3 regions of the Microbacterium sp. 71-23 genome follow, and region 3 is predicted to be linked to each of the others. Evidence: predicted binding sites of a transcription regulator. Region 3 holds the regulator's gene; each other region holds the start of a gene.
What was found. The regulator HrcA, encoded in region 3, represses chaperone genes, less so after heat shock. The targets are predictions, from matches to a motif close to TTNGCACTCGNNNNNNNCGAGTGCNAA.
Positions count from the first base shown of each region.

Region 1: a site for HrcA is predicted at 1,155-1,181, ahead of groL (chaperonin GroEL). Genes of this name have one in related genera too.
Region 2: a site for HrcA is predicted at 727-753, ahead of BGO15_RS04620 (Hsp20/alpha crystallin family protein). Genes of this name have one in related genera too.

Region 1 is NZ_MKSL01000011.1:146,150-151,554, reverse strand. Features, by position in the region: gene groL (chaperonin GroEL) at 1-1,122, opposite strand, end outside; gene BGO15_RS03230 (cold-shock protein) at 1,308-1,511, opposite strand; gene BGO15_RS03225 (LytR C-terminal domain-containing protein) at 1,655-2,248, opposite strand; gene BGO15_RS03220 (DUF3263 domain-containing protein) at 2,305-2,556, opposite strand; gene BGO15_RS03215 (DUF2332 domain-containing protein) at 2,566-3,567, opposite strand; gene msrB (peptide-methionine (R)-S-oxide reductase MsrB) at 3,642-4,049, shown strand; gene BGO15_RS03205 (nitroreductase family protein) at 4,064-4,591, shown strand; gene BGO15_RS03200 (DMT family transporter) at 4,579-5,405, opposite strand, start outside.
Region 2 is NZ_MKSL01000012.1:76,100-81,504, forward strand. Features, by position in the region: gene BGO15_RS04615 (DUF1269 domain-containing protein) at 1-489, shown strand, start outside; gene BGO15_RS04620 (Hsp20/alpha crystallin family protein) at 837-1,277, shown strand; gene BGO15_RS04625 (ABC transporter permease) at 1,359-2,108, opposite strand; gene BGO15_RS04630 (DedA family protein) at 2,186-2,782, shown strand; gene BGO15_RS04635 (COG4705 family protein) at 2,779-3,564, shown strand; gene BGO15_RS04640 (ABC transporter ATP-binding protein) at 3,607-4,650, opposite strand; gene BGO15_RS04645 (ABC transporter permease) at 4,647-5,405, opposite strand, start outside.
Region 3 is NZ_MKSL01000017.1:314,230-319,634, reverse strand. Features, by position in the region: gene BGO15_RS08195 (PhoH family protein) at 1-523, opposite strand, end outside; gene BGO15_RS08190 (HIT domain-containing protein) at 567-914, opposite strand; gene BGO15_RS08185 (16S rRNA (uracil(1498)-N(3))-methyltransferase) at 940-1,671, opposite strand; gene dnaJ (molecular chaperone DnaJ) at 1,675-2,784, opposite strand; gene hrcA (heat-inducible transcriptional repressor HrcA) at 2,825-3,865, opposite strand; gene hemW (radical SAM family heme chaperone HemW) at 3,952-5,166, opposite strand; gene BGO15_RS08165 (DUF1990 domain-containing protein) at 5,166-5,405, opposite strand, start outside.

The DNA.
Region 1 (5,405 bases), on a different contig from region 3:
CACGCCGCCGGCGAGCTTGGCGAGGCGCTCCTGGAGCTTCTCGCGGTCGTAGTCGCTGTCGGTGTTGTCGATCTCGCGACGGATCTGGGTCACGCGGCCCTCGATCTGCGCGGGGTCGCCGGCACCCTCGACGATGGTGGTCTCGTCCTTGGTGATGATGACCTTGCGGGCGCGGCCGAGCAGGTCGAGGGTGGCGTTCTCGAGCTTGAGACCGACCTCCTCGGTGATGACCTGGCCACCGGTGAGGATGGCGATGTCCTGCAGCTGGGCCTTGCGGCGGTCGCCGAAGCCGGGGGCCTTGACGGCGGCCGACTTGAAGATGCCGCGGATCTTGTTCAGCACGAGCGTCGCGAGAGCTTCGCCCTCGACGTCCTCAGCGATGATGAGGAGCTCCTTGCCGTCCTGGATCACCTTGTCGACGACGGGCAGAAGGTCCTTGATGTTCGAGATCTTCTGGTTCGCGATGAGGATGTACGGGTCCTCGAAGACCGCCTCCTGGCGGTCGGGGTCCGTGACGAAGTAGGGGTTGATGTAGCCCTTGTCGAAGCGCATGCCCTCGGTGAGCTCGAGCTCGGTGCCGAAGGTGTTGGACTCCTCGACGGTGACCACGCCCTCCTTGCCCACCTTGTCGATGGCCTCGGCGATGAGCTCGCCGATCGCCGGGTCGGCGGCCGAGATCGACGCGGTGGCGGCGATCTCCTCCTTCGACTCGACCTCCTTGGCCGAGGCGAGCAGAGCGTCGGTGACGGCCTTCACGGCCTTCTCGATGCCCTTCTTCAGGCTGATGGGGTCGGCGCCGGCCGCGACGTTGCGCAGGCCTTCCTTGACGAGCGCCTGAGCGAGCACGGTCGCGGTGGTCGTACCGTCACCGGCGACGTCGTCGGTCTTCTTCGCGACCTCCTTGACGAGCTCCGCGCCGATCTTCTCGTACGGGTCGTCGAGCTCGATCTCCTTGGCGATCGAGACACCGTCGTTCGTGATCGTGGGGGCGCCCCACTTCTTCTCGAGCACGACGTTGCGACCGCGGGGGCCGAGCGTCACCTTGACGGCGTCGGCCAGGGTGTTGAGGCCGCGCTCGAGGCCGCGGCGGGCCTCCTCGTCGAAAGCAATGATCTTTGCCATTGTGTGTCGTCCCTCCCGGACGGGCTAGGTCTTTAGCACTCAGTCTGATCGAGTGCTAAATCATTCTGGCACTCGCCCCCGGGGAGTGCAAGCCGGTCGGAACGGGGCGTCACACCTCCCGACATGCGTCGACGCCGCCCCGAAGGACGGCGTCGATGTGAGAAGTGTGACGGGGATGCCGCGGCTCAGGCGACGACGCGCACGGCTTCCGCCTGCGGGCCCTTCTGGCCGGAACCGACGGTGAACTCGACCGCCTGCCCCTCTTCGAGCACACGGAACCCGTTCATCTCGATGTTGGAGTAGTGCACGAACACGTCCTGGCCGTCGGAGACGGTGATGAAGCCGTACCCCTTCTCAGCGTTGAACCATTTGACAGTGCCATGGGCCATGATGCGTACTCCTGAAGCTGTGTGACGCGGCCATCGTATCCACGCCGATAGGCGCGGATTCGCGGAGAACGCAACTGCTTACACGCGCGCATCGAAGTGTTTACGCCGCGGAAACACGGCCCGGGAACCGCCGCTCGACGGCCTCAGGGCGCGGGCGTGGCCGTGCCGAGCTGATAATCGGCGCCGAGCACGATCGTGAGCTGCTTGGTGCTCGCCGAGGTCGCACCGGGACTCGGCGTGCCGGAGGCACCGGTGTAGGCGTTGCTCTGCACGATGGAGCCGGCATTGAGGAGATCGGCGAGGCCCTTGGCGGCACCGAGGTCCGCGTCGGATGAGTAGTAGACGGTGGTCGTGGCGAAGCTCGTCGTGGAGGCGGCACCGGCGATCACCTTGTCGGCGGTCCACCCGGCGGCCTCGAGCCGGGCGACAGCATCCGTCGACGCAGCGGGATTGGCCGTGCCGTTGAGCACCAGGATCGAGTACGACGTGTCGCGCACGGCGGGAACCTCGGGGGTGTCGGAGTAGCTCGGCGCGGTCTGCGGCGTGAGGTCGATGCGGCCCGTGTAGACCATCGACGCGAAGATGCCGGCGACCAGGAGGACGACCGTTGCGATCGCGGCCCAGAAGAGCACGAGGCCGGCGCGCATGCGCGGGTTCTCGGCGCGGTGAGCGCCGACGCGGCCGGACGCGGCGGAGACGCCGTCGAAGCGATCGCGAGGGTAGGTCTGCCTGGACACCAGTGCATCGTACAAGTACGGTGCCCTCACTCCGCTCGACGTTCGCCGTGCGAACGTCAGGCCGACAGCCCGGAGGTGCGCCGGGCCCGGGCATCGACCCGGGCTGTGCGCAGGCGCCGCAGTCGGGCGACCAGCATGGGCTCCGCGGCGATCGCGTCGTCGGTGTCGATCAGGCGCCCGAGGAGTTGGTAGTAGCGCGCCGGGGCGAGCGAGAGCTCCGCTCGGATCGCCTCCTCTTTGCCGGCTCCGTGCCGCAGCCACCGCGCCTCGAAGTCGAGGATCGACCGGTCGCGTTCGGAGAGGGGCACGGCGTCAGATTACGACGCGGATGCCGCGGCATCCGCCCGCCACTCCACGAACCCGCCGAGCGGGTCGACGGCCGCGAGCACCTCGCCGTCTCGGGACAGCGCGAACCGGCCGGCGGGCCACGTGGCGGGATCGATCGGCGCGTTCCAGCCGTCGTGCAGCCCGGGGTCGTCGAGGGTGATCCAGGTGCCCGCGGCCCGAGCCGCATCGATGACGAGACCTCGGCGAGCGCGCGGCACGTGCGCGAGCACCCCGGGGGTCGTGACGACGAGGGTGGCACCGGTCGGCGCGAGCGCCGCCAGCTCGCCGATGGCGCCGTCCGCGGCATCGGCGGCGCGCAGCAGGGGCGGATCGGCGGCGGCGATGTCGAGCGACCGCTCGATGCGCTCCGCACGCCCGCTCTCGCCGGGCCAGACCAGCGCGGTCAGCCAGCGGCGGGTGGCTGTATCCCGAGGATCCAGGGGATTCAGGTCGATCCCTGCCCGCCAGACGACCTCGGGCAGGCGCAGGCGCGGCATGTTCCCCCGCCACGACGCGCGGAGGAGGACGGGGCTCTCGCCGCCGGCGGGATCGACGGCGACAACCCCGTCGGGCGCCTCGTAGCGGTAGGAGTAGCGGTCGGGGTAGAGGCAGAGCCCGGCGCTCGCCCCCACTTCCAGAAGCGCGATGGGGCCGTCGACGGCGCTGAGGGCCGGGAGCAGCGCCGCGCAGCGCAACGGCTCGTTGGTCTGGATGCTGCGGCTCTCGCAGCCCACGACGAGGTCCTCGATGTGCGCCCTCACCCATTCAGCCCACGACGCGAACCCCGACTCGGGGGCGCCGAGCAGACGGGAGACGGCGAAGACGAGCGGCGGCTGCCGACGGGTGTCACGGATGCGGGCGATCAGCGCCGCGACACGACGATCCTCCGCGATGCCGCGCGCCCACTCCTCGTACAGCGCCGACCGGCCGGGGGCCTCGTCGCGGGCGAACCGACCGTAGCGGTCGACGACGGCATCGGTCTGGTCGGACATGGTCACATTCTCAGGCACGCGCGGAACAGCCCTGGCGCCGACGCGGTTGAATGAGGTGACGCAAGGAGAACCCGATGTCGTACAACGTGAACAAGACCGACGCGCAGTGGCGCGAGGAGCTCAGCGACACCCAGTTCGCGGTGCTGCGCCAGGCCGCGACCGAGCGGCCGTGGACCGGCGAGCTGCTCGACGAGGACCGCGCCGGCCTCTACACCTGCGCAGCCTGCGGTGCGGAGCTCTTCCAGAGCGGCACCAAGTTCGACTCGCACTGCGGGTGGCCGAGCTTCTATGAGTCCGTGCGGCCCGAGGCCGTCGAGCTCATCGAGGACCGCACCCACGGCATGGTGCGCACCGAGGTGCGCTGCGCGAACTGCGGATCGCATCTGGGCCACGTCTTCCCCGACGGGTTCGGCACTCCCACCGGCGACCGGTACTGCATGAACTCCATCGCCCTCGACTTCACTCCGGCCGAGGAGGCGTGAGCGCGCGCGAGGCGATGCTCGCGCGGCGCAGCTGGTCGAAGCTGACCGAGGCGGCCCCCTCCGACGAGGAGCTGGCCGCCCTCGTGTCGGCCGCGGGACGCGTCGCCGACCACGCGTCCCTGCGGCCGTGGCGCCTGGTGACCCTGCGCGGCGACGACCGTGTGCGCCTGGGCGAAGCGATCGCGGCGGCGACCGGGGCGGACGAGCCGTCGCCGAAGCCCCTGCGCGCGCCGCTGCTGGTCGCGGTCGTGACGAGCGTGCGCGCGAGCGAGAAGGTGCCGGCGTGGGAGCAGGAGGCCGTGGCATCCGGTGTCGGACACGCCCTCTCGCTGCTGCTCGACGAAGCGGGCTGGGGCGTCATCTGGCGCACGGGCGGCTACACGCGCTCCCGGGAGGTCGCGGCCCTGCACGGGCTCGGTCCCGAGGAGCACCTGCTCGGCTGGCTGTACGTCGGCGGCAAGCCCGAGGCGAGTGACCGCACCGGTCACGAGCGGGGCGTCGACCCCGCCGAGGTTCTGTCCGCGCTGCCTCAGGCCCGCTGACGGCGGCGCGCGGCGGCGATCACGACACCGGCGAGAGCCACCACGACACCGGCGAGGGCGATCGCCGGGTTCGGACCCGACTCCGGGGGCCAGATCGCATCGAGCGTGACGGATGTCGCGAGCAGTCCCACGACCGATCCGAGACCGAGCAGCAGCACCCCCGTGTGCCGCACGAGTGCGGCCGACAGGAAGATGTAGACGACGCCGATCGCACCGCCGAGGTAGAGCCAGCCCGCCCCGGGAACCGTGACGTGCAGCCCCGAGAGCGCCCCGTGCACGCCGCCCGCGATCGCGAGGGCGGCCGTGCCGCCGGCGAAGTTCACCAGCGTCGCCGTGAGCGGAGACTCCACGGCCTGACGGAGGCGCCCGTTCGTGGCCTGCTGCCACGCGATCCCGGCGCCCGAGACGAACGGGAGGAGCAGCATCCACCAGGGGACGGCCGTCGTTCCCTCCGAGCTCACCAGCACCACGACCGCCGCGAGCACGACGGCGCCGCCGACGATGCGCCCCCATGTCAGGGGGACGACCCCGGCGGGACCGTAGCCGACCCGGTCGAGCACGAGTCCGTTGACCGTCTGCCCCGCGACGACGCCGACAGTGAACAGCGCCACTCCGATGATCGCGACGGTGAGGCCCTGCGTCGCGACGGTGAGGGCGCCGGCGAGGCCACCGAGCAGCATCCATATGGGCACGTGACCGTGTCGCACGCCGGTCGCGAGACGCCGAAGGCCGGCACGGCCCGCGGGGAGGGCGAGCGAGAGCACGACGAGGATCACGAACCCCGACGAGAACGAGACGAACGCGGCGACGAAGC
Region 2 (5,405 bases), on a different contig from region 3:
GTCGTCACCCGCGACGCCGACGGGCGCATCTCGATGCCCGACGGCGTCGACAACAACGGCGCCGTGGGCACCTGGGGCGGCAGCCTCGTGGGACTCCTGATCGGCGTGATCGGCGGACCCATCGGCATGCTGCTCGGCTGGACGGGCGGGCTGCTCGTGGGCGGCGCCTTCGATCTGCGGCGCGTCGACCGCTCGGCGGGCGCGCTCGAGCAGATCAGCAGTGCCATCCCGATCGGCGGCACCGCCCTCGTCGCCGAGGTCACCGAGTACGCCCGTGAGGTCGTCGACGGTGAGATGGCGAAGCTCGACGGCGTCGTCATCCGGCGCCCGCGCGAGGAGGTGCTCGACGAGATGGAGGCCGCCGAGGAGGCCTACCGTGAAGCCGAGAAGGAGGCGCGGCGTCACGCGCGTGAGCAGCGCAAGGCCGAGCGCAAGGCCGATGCGGCGGAGCGCACCGCGGCGCTGAAGGAGAAGCTCGGCGCCAGTTGATCCGCCATGCGAAGAGGGCTGCCGGTGCAGGAGCGCCGGCAGCCCTTCGCCGCGCGTTCGGCGGGCGGGCCGGGCGGAAGTAGGGTCTTCGGTCCGCCGATGGGCGTGGCATCCTTCGGCGAGCCGGCCTGCTCCGGGGGACTGTGCACAATGCGCAGTCGTGGGCTCCGGACCGCGATAGAGCGGTCCCTCCCCGGGATCTCCCCATTTCGCCGTCGGTGAACTCCGCCGCCTTCGCTGGCACTCTCACTGCCCGAGTGCTAATCTCGCACTAGTTGAGCCAATCAGACTCAACTTTCGCAGACCCGGGTGGATGCTGCATCCGCCCCGCTCACACAGGAGAACCCATGGCGACCTACGACCTGCTCCGCGACCTGGAGCGCTTCGCGACCACGACTCTCGACCAGACCCGCCGTGGTCCGCGCCAGATGCCGATGGACGTCTACCGCGACGGCGACCACTACGTGCTCACCGCCGACCTCCCGGGCGTCGACCCGGGTTCGATCGACGTCGACGTCGACGGACAGCTGCTCACCATCCGCGCCGAGCGCACCCTGCCCAGCGGCGAGGGCGTCAGCTGGATCACCCGCGAGCGGGAAGCCGGCGCCTACCTGCGCCAGCTGCAGCTCGGGCGTGGCATCGACACGGAGACCATCTCGGCGAGCTACCGCGACGGCGTGTTGAGTGTGACCCTGCCCGTCAGCGAGAAGGCGAAGCCGCGCAAGGTGGCCGTGGCCGGCGCCGCCGAGGCGGTCACCGTGACCGAGGGCGCGACTCCCGCCGCCTGACCCATCGACCGCGCCGACCCGCGCACAGACGGAGCGCCCCTGGCCCGAGTACGGGCCGGGGGCGTTCGCGCATTCCCGCAGCTAGCGCAGGTCGGCGGGTTTCACCCGCACCGGTCCCATCCAGAGCGCGACGAGCACGGATGTGACCGCCCCGGCCGCCATGATGGCCGCGAGCACGACGATCTGGAACCGGCCCGCCTCCAGCGGCGAGATCCCCCCGAAGATCGCGCCGACGAAGGCGCCCGGCAGCACGACGAGACCGGTCGTCTTGGTCTGGTCGATCGAGGGGATGAGGGCATCGCGCACGGCCTGCCGCGCCAGCGCCAGGGTCGACTGCCGGGGCCGCGCGCCGAGGGCGAGCCACCCCTCCACCTCGTCCCAGTGGTCGACGATTCCGCGGGTGAACATGCGGCCGGTGAGGGTCGCGATGCTCATGGCGTTGCCGATGACGATCGCGCCGATCGCCAGCGCGTAGCGTGCGGTCAGCTCGAGCGCACCGGTCGCGAACACGATCGTCGTCGCGAACACGACCCCCGACACGATGGATGTCGTCATCATCGCCGCGTGGCGCCGCGACCATCCGATGCGTCCGGTCGCCACCGACGCCGCGATCACGAACATCGCGACGAGGGTCAGTGCGATCAGCCTCGCGTCGGTGATGAGTCCGGTCAGCAGCACGCTGATCACCGCGAGCTGCACCGCGCCGCGCACGATCGCCAGCAGCGGCGACCACAGGCCCGGCACGCGGAAGGCGGCGAGCACGACCGTCGTGACGGCCGCGAGCACCCCGACACCGACGAGCGAGGGGAGCAGGTCGGTCGGCGGATTCACAGCGCGAGCGTAGCCCCGCGGCATCCTGACGCCCGAATCTCGGCGCATTCTTTGAATCGCACCGCCAGGATGGGCGCGTGAACATCATCGACAGTCTCGGAAGCCTCGGTCCCCTCGCCCTCGTGCTCGTCGCCGTCATCGTCTTCATCGAGAACGGTCTGTTCTTCCCCTTCCTGCCCGGCGACAGCCTCCTGTTCGCCGCGGCGATCCTCGCGGTGCCGCTGAACACCTCCTGGGTGCTGATCGCGGCGATCGCCGCGGTCGCCGCGATCGTCGGCGCCGAGCTGTCGTTCTGGATCGGTCGTCGCTACGGGCGGCGCCTCTTCCGTCCCGGGGCGCGGCTGTTCAAGCCTGAGTACCTCGCCGAAGCTCACGGCTTCTTCGAGCGCTACGGGGTGGGCGCGATCATCCTGGCCCGTTTCGTGCCGATCGTGCGCACCTACATCTCGCCCGCGGCGGGCGTCTCCGACATGCCGCGTGCCCGCTTCTCGATGTGGAACGCGATCGGCGCCGTGATCTGGGCGGGCATTCTCGGGCTCGCCGGCGCCCTGCTCGGCGGGGTTCCGTGGGTCGCCAACAACATCGAGTGGATCAGCATCGCGATCGTGCTCGTGACCGTCGCGCCGGTCGTCATCGGGGCGCTCGTGAAGCGCTCGAAGGCCAAGCGCGCATGAGCGCGACGACTTCGGATGCCGCGCCCTCGCGCGTGCCCGATCCGACGCCGTCGTTCTGGGTGGCCAAAGCCGCGTCGACGGCGCTGGGCGAGGCGCTGTCGGACTTCTCGATCCGGGTGCTGCCGCCGGTGGTCGCCGTGCTGATCGCGTTCGTGCTGTTCTGCGCGGCACTGGCGCTGCAGTTCACGCGCCGGCGCTACGTGCCCGAGGTCTACTGGTTCGCCGTCGCGATGGTGGGCGTCTTCGGCACGATGGCCGCCGATGTCGCTCACGTCGTCGTGGGCCTTCCGTATGCGGTGTCGGCGACGCTCTACGCGGTGTTCCTCGCGGCCGTCTTCCTCGTCTGGTGGCGGGTGGAGCGCACCCTGTCGGTGCACGCGATCACCACGACCCGGCGCGAGGCGTTCTACTGGGCGGCCGTCATCGGCACCTTCGCCCTCGGCACGGCGGTCGGCGACTTCGCCGCGGTGACCCTGGGACTCGGCTACGCTCCGTCGATCCTCGTGTTCGCGGTGCTCATCCTCGTTCCGGCACTCGGCTACCGCTTCCTGCGCTTCGGCGCCGTGTTCGCGTTCTGGTTCGCCTACGTGCTCACCCGTCCGCTCGGCGCCTCGGTCGCCGACTGGCTCGGCAAGCCCGTCGACGAGGGAGGGGTAGGCGTCGGCAGCGGCTGGGTGTCGCTCGGATTCGCGTTGGTCATGGTGATCGTCGTCGCGATCATCCGTCAGCGGCGCAGCGTGGCGGGCACGGCCCCGGTCGCCGCATCCGACCTCGGTCTGTGACCGGCGCGGCAGCCGCGCGGCATCGATCCGGCCGCTGAGCGCTCAGGCCGCGTAGAGCACGCCCGCGCCGTCCACCACGACGCCGACGGTGTCGCCCACGGCGGGAAGGTCGACGCCGAACACGCGCAGCGGCACCCGCGCCTCGGTGCCGTCGTCGCACACGACCGTGACGAGGGCGGTGCCACCGGTCTCGACGACGTCGAGCACGCGCATGGCGGGGGCCGTGGCATCCGTCGTCAGTCGAAGCTGCTCGGGACGCACCATGACGACGAGAGCGGATGCTGCGCCTGCCGCGTCCGTACGCACCGGCACGAGGCCGAGCGGGCATCGGGCCGACCCCGCCTCGCGTGTCGCGGGCAGCAGCACGGTGTCGCCGAGCAGGCGCGCGACCTGCGGCGTGGCCGGCGCCGCGTAGACCTCGGCGCAGCTTCCCGCCTGCTGGAGGCGTCCGCCGTCGAGCACCGCGATCGCGTCGCCGAAGGCGAGCGCTTCGGCGGGATCATGGGTGACGAGCACCGTCGTCACGCCGGCGCGGTCGAGGGCATCGACGACCTGCGTGCGCACCTGGGCGCGCAGCGCCGTGTCGAGGGCGCTGAAGGGCTCGTCGAGCAGCAGCACGCGCGGGTGGGGCGCGAGTGCGCGGGCGAGCGAGACACGCTGCTGCTGGCCGCCGGAGATCTCGTGCGGATAGCGCTCGAGCAGGTCGGGCTCGATGCCGGCGAGAGCGGATGCCGCGGCGACCGCGTCACCCCGGGCGCCACGCGCGACCCCGCCGAGGCCGAAGGCGATGTTTGCTCGCGCGGTCAGGTGGGGGAAGAGGGCGCCGTCCTGCGCGACGTAGCCGACCCGGCGGCGGTGCGACGCGACCTGACGCTCGGCGGAGGCGACCAGATCATCGCCGAGTCGGATCTCGCCGCGGGTGATGCGCTCGAAGCCGGCGATCGCCCGAAGGAGCGTCGTCTTGCCACTGCCCGAGGGGCCGACGACGGCGAGACGCTCTCCGTCCGCGAGCCGCAGCGAGACGTCGTGCAGCACGGGGTGTCCGCCCAGGGTCACCGACACCTGGGCGAGGTCGAGGGAGGTCATGCGGTCTTCTTCCGGCGGGCGTCGGCGAGGAGCAGTGCGACGCTCGGCACCGACAGGGCGATCAGCAGGATCGCATATGGTGCGGCCGATGCGAAGTCGGCGTTGATCGTCGCCGACCAGAACTGGGTCGCGAGCGTGCTGGTGCCGGCCGGGGCGAGCAGCAGGGTCGCCGTGAGCTCGTTCGCGCAGCCGAGGCCGGTGAGTGCGAGAGCCGCGCCGAACGACGAGAGCATGAGCGGCGCGGTGACCGTCAGCTTCGCGCCGAGCGAGCTGCGCCCGAGAGAGCGCGCGGCCTCTTCGAGCCCGCGCGGCACCTGGGCGAGGCCGGTGCGCAAGCTCACCAGCGCCCGCGGCAGGAACACGATGACGTAGGCCGAGATCACCGTGACCGGCGTCTGGTAGACGGCCGGAAGCACCCGCAGGGTGACCGTCACGAGCGCGAGGGCGACGATGATCGTCGGCAGGCTGCTCGCGAGGTACATCGCGCCTTCGATCACGCGGGACATGCGGCCCGGGTACCGCACCGCGAGCCACGCGCCGGGCAGGGCGATGATGGTCGCCGCGATCGCGCCGCCCGCCGAGAGCATCAGGGTCTGCCCGAGGGTGGAGAGCAGGTCGCCGGCCGCCCAGGCCTCCGGGCGCAGGGCCCAGCGCACGAGGCTCACGCCCGGCACACCGACAGCGAGTGCGAGCACGAGGGTCAGTGCCAGGGCCACGGGCACCGCGCGCCACCCGAGTCGGTGCGGCACGGCGGG
Region 3 (5,405 bases):
GAAGGTACGGGTCGATCTTGTCGGTGAGGGTTCCGGGGAGGAAACCGAGCCGCTCCCCCGCCTCGACGGCGGGCCGCGTCAGGATGATGCGGGAGACCTCCTTGCGCTGCAGGGCCTGCACCGCCTTCGCCATCGCGAGGTACGTCTTGCCCGTGCCGGCCGGCCCGATGCCGAAGACGATCGTGTTCTCCTCGATCGCGTCGACGTACGCCTTCTGCCCTGCGGTCTTCGGGCGGATCACCTTGCCGCGGGAGGACAGGATCGCCTCCCCCATGACCTCGGACGGACGGGGTGACCCGTCGGTGCGCAGCATGCGGTCAGACGACGCGACACCCGCGGCATCCAGGTCGACGCCGTTGCGGGTCATCTGCAGCAGCTCCTCGACGAGCTCGGCGGCGCGAGCGACGGGATCCGCCTCGCCGGTGAGGGTGATCTCGTTGCCGCGCACGAGCACCTGCACGTCGGGGTGCGCGCGCTCGACGACGCGCAGCAGGCGGTCCTGCGGGCCGAGCAGACGCACCATGGCGACGCCGTCCGCGAGGAGGCGGCGGGTGACGGGTTCGGAGTCAGGCACCGAGCCCCTGCTCCGACAGGTCGCCCGCGAGCACGTGTGCGTGCACGTGGAACACCGTCTGGCCGGCGCCGGCGCCCGTGTTGAAGACGAGTCGGAAGTCGCCGTCGGCGTGCTGGGCGGCGAGCTCGGAGGCGAGCGCGACGATCTCCGCCAGCAGAGCGGGGTCGGCGGCCGCGAGCTCGGCGACATCGCGGTACTCGGCCGTCTTCGGGATGACCAGCAGGTGCACGGGCGCCTGCGGCGCGATGTCGCGGATCGCGAAGAGGGTGTCGGTCTCGGCCACGATCTCGGCGGGGATCTCACGCGCGAGGATGCGACTGAACACGGAGGCTTCGCTCATAGGAACGAGTCTACCGGCGCCCGTCTCACCAGCGCCCGAGCAGCACCGACACGGCGGCGAGCGCCGCGGGGCCGGCGGTCGAGGTGCGCAGCACGGTGTCGCCGAGTCGGACGAGCTCCGCCCCCGCGTCCGCGAGCGCGGTCAGCTCGTCGGGGGCGATTCCCCCCTCGGGGCCGACGATGAAGGTCACATCGGCGAGGTCGCTGCTCACGGCGTCGGCGAGGCGCACGCTCGCGGTCGGCTCGAGCACGAGAAGACGGGATGCCGCACCCCGGCCGGCGAGCTCACGGGTGGTCACGAGCGGGCTCACTTCGGGGAGCCACGCACGATGGGCCTGCTTGCCCGCCTCCCGGGCGATCGCCTCCCAGCGGCCCCGTCCCTTGACGGCCTTGCCCGCGTCCCAGCGGGAGACGCTGCGGGCTGCCTGCCACGGCACGATCTCGTCGACCCCGAGCTCAGTGGCGGCCTGCACGGCCAGCTCGTCGCGATCGCCCTTGGCGAGGCCCTGTACGAGGCGCAGACGGGTGGCGGGCGGGGCATCCACCCGTCGGTCGTCGATGCGCACGACGACGAGCTTCGGTGAGACCGATTCGCAGGTGCCGGTGAGCCACACGCCGCGGCCGTCGCCGACAGTGACCTTCTCCCCCGGGCGCACACGCCGCACCGCGGCGGCGTGATGTGCCTCGGCCCCGGTGAGTGAGACGGTGTCACCGGCCCCCGCGGCGGCGGCGGCATCGTCCACGAAGTGGAGCGCCACGGATCAGCCGTTCCGGAACCGGTCGCGCAGCCGCGCGAAGAGGCCCTGGTGGAACTGCGCCAGCTGCGGCTCCGGCGCCTTCGACTTGCGGGCGAACTCCTCGATGAGGGCGCGTTCCTTCGCGTCCAGGCGAGAGGGCGTGAGCACATGCACGCCGATGCGCAGGTCGCCGCGGCCGCTGCCGCGCAGCGGCGAGACGCCGCGGCCCTTGATCGTGAGCACGTCGCCCGATTGCACCCCTGCGCGCAGCTCGAGCTCGACGGGCCCGTCGAGCGCGTCGATCAGGGTTGTCGTTCCCAGCACCGCGTCGGGCATCGAGATCTCGAGCGTCGCGAGCAGGTCGTCGCCGTCGCGGCTGAAGATGTCGTGCGGGGCGACCGTCACCTCGAGATAGAGGTCGCCGTTCGGGCCCCCGGCGGGTCCCACTTCACCGGAGCCCGGCAGCTGCAGGCGCAGGCCCGTCTCGACGCCGGCCGGGATGTCGACCGAGACCGTGCGACGCGAGCGCACGCGTCCCTGGCCCTGGCAGGTGGCGCACGGGTACGGGATGGTCGTGCCGTAGCCCTGGCAGCTCGCGCAGGGCTGCTGGGTGACGACGTTGCCGATGAGGCTGCGCACCGTGCGCTGGATGTGTCCGGTGCCGTGGCAGATATCGCAGGTGACGGGAGCCGTCCCCGGCTGGCAGCACGAGCCCTGGCAGGTTTCGCAGAGCACAGCGGTGTCGACCTCGAGGTCGCGATGCGCGCCGAACACGACGTCGGCGAGATCGAGCGTCACGCGCACGAGCGCGTCCTGGCCGCGCTCCCGGCGAGAACGAGCGCGGGCCCGGCTCCCACCGCCCCCGCCGAAGAAGGTGTCGAAGATGTCGCTGAAGCCGCCGAACCCGGCGCCGCCGAACGGCGATCCCGTCTCGCCGCCCATGTCGTAGGCGCGGCGCTGATCGGCGTCACTGAGCACGTCGTACGCGTGGGTGACGAGCTTGAACTGCTCCGCCGCCTCGGGGCTCGGGTTGACGTCGGGGTGCAGCTGGCGGGCCAGCCGTCGATACGCCTTCTTGATGTCCTCGGGGCTCGCGTCGCGTTCGACGCCCAGCACCTCGTAGTGGTCGGCCACAGTCACCTCTCCGCCCGCGAAGCGGGCAGGGTCGTATTCGTCATCGCGCGCGCTCGTCGTCGGCCATGAGTCGGCTCAGATAGTGAGCCACGGCGCGCACGGCGCTGAGATTGGTCGCGTAGTCCATGCGCGTGGGCCCGAGCAGACCCAGGCGTGCCTCGCCGATCGTGCCGGCATAGCCGCTCGTCACGACGGATGCCTCGCTCAGCCCGAACGCCTCGTTCTCGCGGCCGATGGAGACCGCCAGGCCCTCGGCGTCGGCCGCCATCTCGGTCATGAGCTTGAGCAGGGTCACCTGCTCCTCGATCGCCTCCAGCAGCGGGTAGATGCTGCCCTGGAAGTCGGACTCGCGTCGCGCCAGGTTCGCGGCACCCGCCATCACGAGACGATCCTGACGGAACTCTTCGAGCTCTTCGGCGACAGCAGCGAGTAGCGCGCGCGAGGCAGCATCCTCTCGCGGTGAACGGGTGGACGTCTCGGCGAGGGTGTGGGCGATCTTGCCGAGGCCCTCCTGCACCGAGCCACCCGTGACCAGCACCGAGACCTGGGCGCGGAGGGTCGCGACATCCGCGTCGTCGAGGTCGGTCCCGAGGCTCGCGATCCGCTGGGACACACGACCGGTGTCGGTGACGAGGATGACGACGACGCGCGGGCCGCCGAGGTGCACGAGCTCGATGTGCGTCACGTTCGCGCGCTCGAACGACGGGTACTGCACGAGGGCGACCTGGCCGGTGACCTGCGTGAGCACGCGCACAGTGCGCGCGAGCAGGTCGTCGAGGTCGGCAGGGGCCTCGAGGAATGTGGCGATCGCGTTGCGCTGGGCAGTGCTGAGCGGTCGCAGCTCGGCGAGGTGGTCGACGAAGACGCGGTAGCCCTTGTCGGTCGGCACACGTCCCGACGAGGTGTGCGGCGCGCTGATGAGCTCTTCGTCCTCGAGCAGCGCCATGTCGTTGCGGATGGTGGCGGCCGACACCCCGAAGGCATGGCGCTCGACGATCGACTTGCTGCCGACCGGTTCGCGGGTCGCCACGTAGTCCTGCACGATCGCCCGCAGGACGTCGAGGCCGCGTTCGCTGACCATTCCGCCTCCCCTCGCTGGCACTCACATCACGTGAGTGCCAATATTAGCGCGGAACGGGGCGCCACTCGCGGCGCGACGCACAGTGCTCAGGCGGTGAGCCGTCGCACGACCGCGTCGGCCAGGAGTCGACCGCGCAGCGTCAGGACGAGGCGCCCGGCGATGGCGGATGCCCCGTCGACCAGGCCGTCCGCGATGAGCCCCGCCACCTCCGCGCGACCGGTGTCCGGCAGGCTCGCCACGGCCAGCCCGTCGGCGATGCGCACCTCGAGCATCGTGCGCTCGAGCGCGCGGGACGCGGCATCGGGCGTCTCCCGTCCCGCCGCGGGCGAGGAACCCAGCGACAGGCGCTGCGCGTACGCCGCGGGGTGCTTCACGTTCCACCAGCGCACGCCGCCGACGTGCGAGTGGGCGCCCGGCCCGAACCCCCACCAGTCGGCGCCGCGCCAGTAGGCGAGATTGTGTCGCGAGCGGGTCGCCTCATCGCGCGACCAGTTCGACACCTCGTACCAGCTGTACCCCGCCGCCGCGAGGCGCGCGTCGGTGAGCTCGTACATGTCGGCCTGCACGTCGTCGTCGACCGTGTCGATCTCGCCGCGTGCGATGCGGCGGGCAAGCGCCGTGCCCTCCTCCACGATCAGCGCGTACGCCGACACGTGGTCGGTCTCGAGCGCGGTGACGGCATCGAGGGTGCGCTCCCAGTCCGCAAGCGTCTCCCCCGGCGTGCCGTAGATGACGTCGACGCTCACCTGCAGCCCGGCCGCGCGCGCCGCAGTGACCGCCCGCGGGACCGCGGCCGGCTCGTGGGTGCGGTCGAGGGTCGCCAGCACCGACGGAACGGCGGACTGCATGCCGATCGACAGACGTGTGACGCCCGCCTCAGCGAGCCTCGCCGTCAGCGCCGGTGTGACCGTGTCGGGGTTCGCCTCGACCGTCACCTCCGCATCGGCGGCGATGCCGAACGCGTCGCGCACGTCACCCAGCATGCGCGCGAGCGCATCGCCCGGGAGCAGCGTCGGCGTGCCGCCGCCGAAGAACACGGATGTCGCCGCCCGCCGCCGGCCCGCGGCATCCATCACCTGCGCGGCCAGCGCGATCTCCCGCGCGACCTCGTCGGGATAGTCCGCCTGGCTGGCGCCGCGCAGCTCCGTCGCCGTGTAGGTGTTGAAGTCGCAGTACCCGCAGCGCACGCGGCAGAACGGCACGTGCACGTACACGCCGAAGTCGGGGTGCGCGGCCGGGAGCAGGTCGGGCAGGCCGCCGTCGGCCGGAGCCGGATCGCCGAGGGGAAGCGCTGAGGGCATCAGGCCGGGGTGGTGAACATGGGCGACACCGCGCGCAGGTAGCGGGTGAACAGCGCACGACGACGACGGCGCACGAGGGTGCGCAGCGCTCGGTACGACAACGCGGTCGGGCTGTCGAAGGCCCGCAACGAGAACCACACCTCATCGTTCGGGAGCCACTCGATGAGGAACGACTCCTCCCCGCTGACCACCGACTCGCCGAGGGTGCCGAGCACGAATCCGACGCGGCGCGGCTCCTC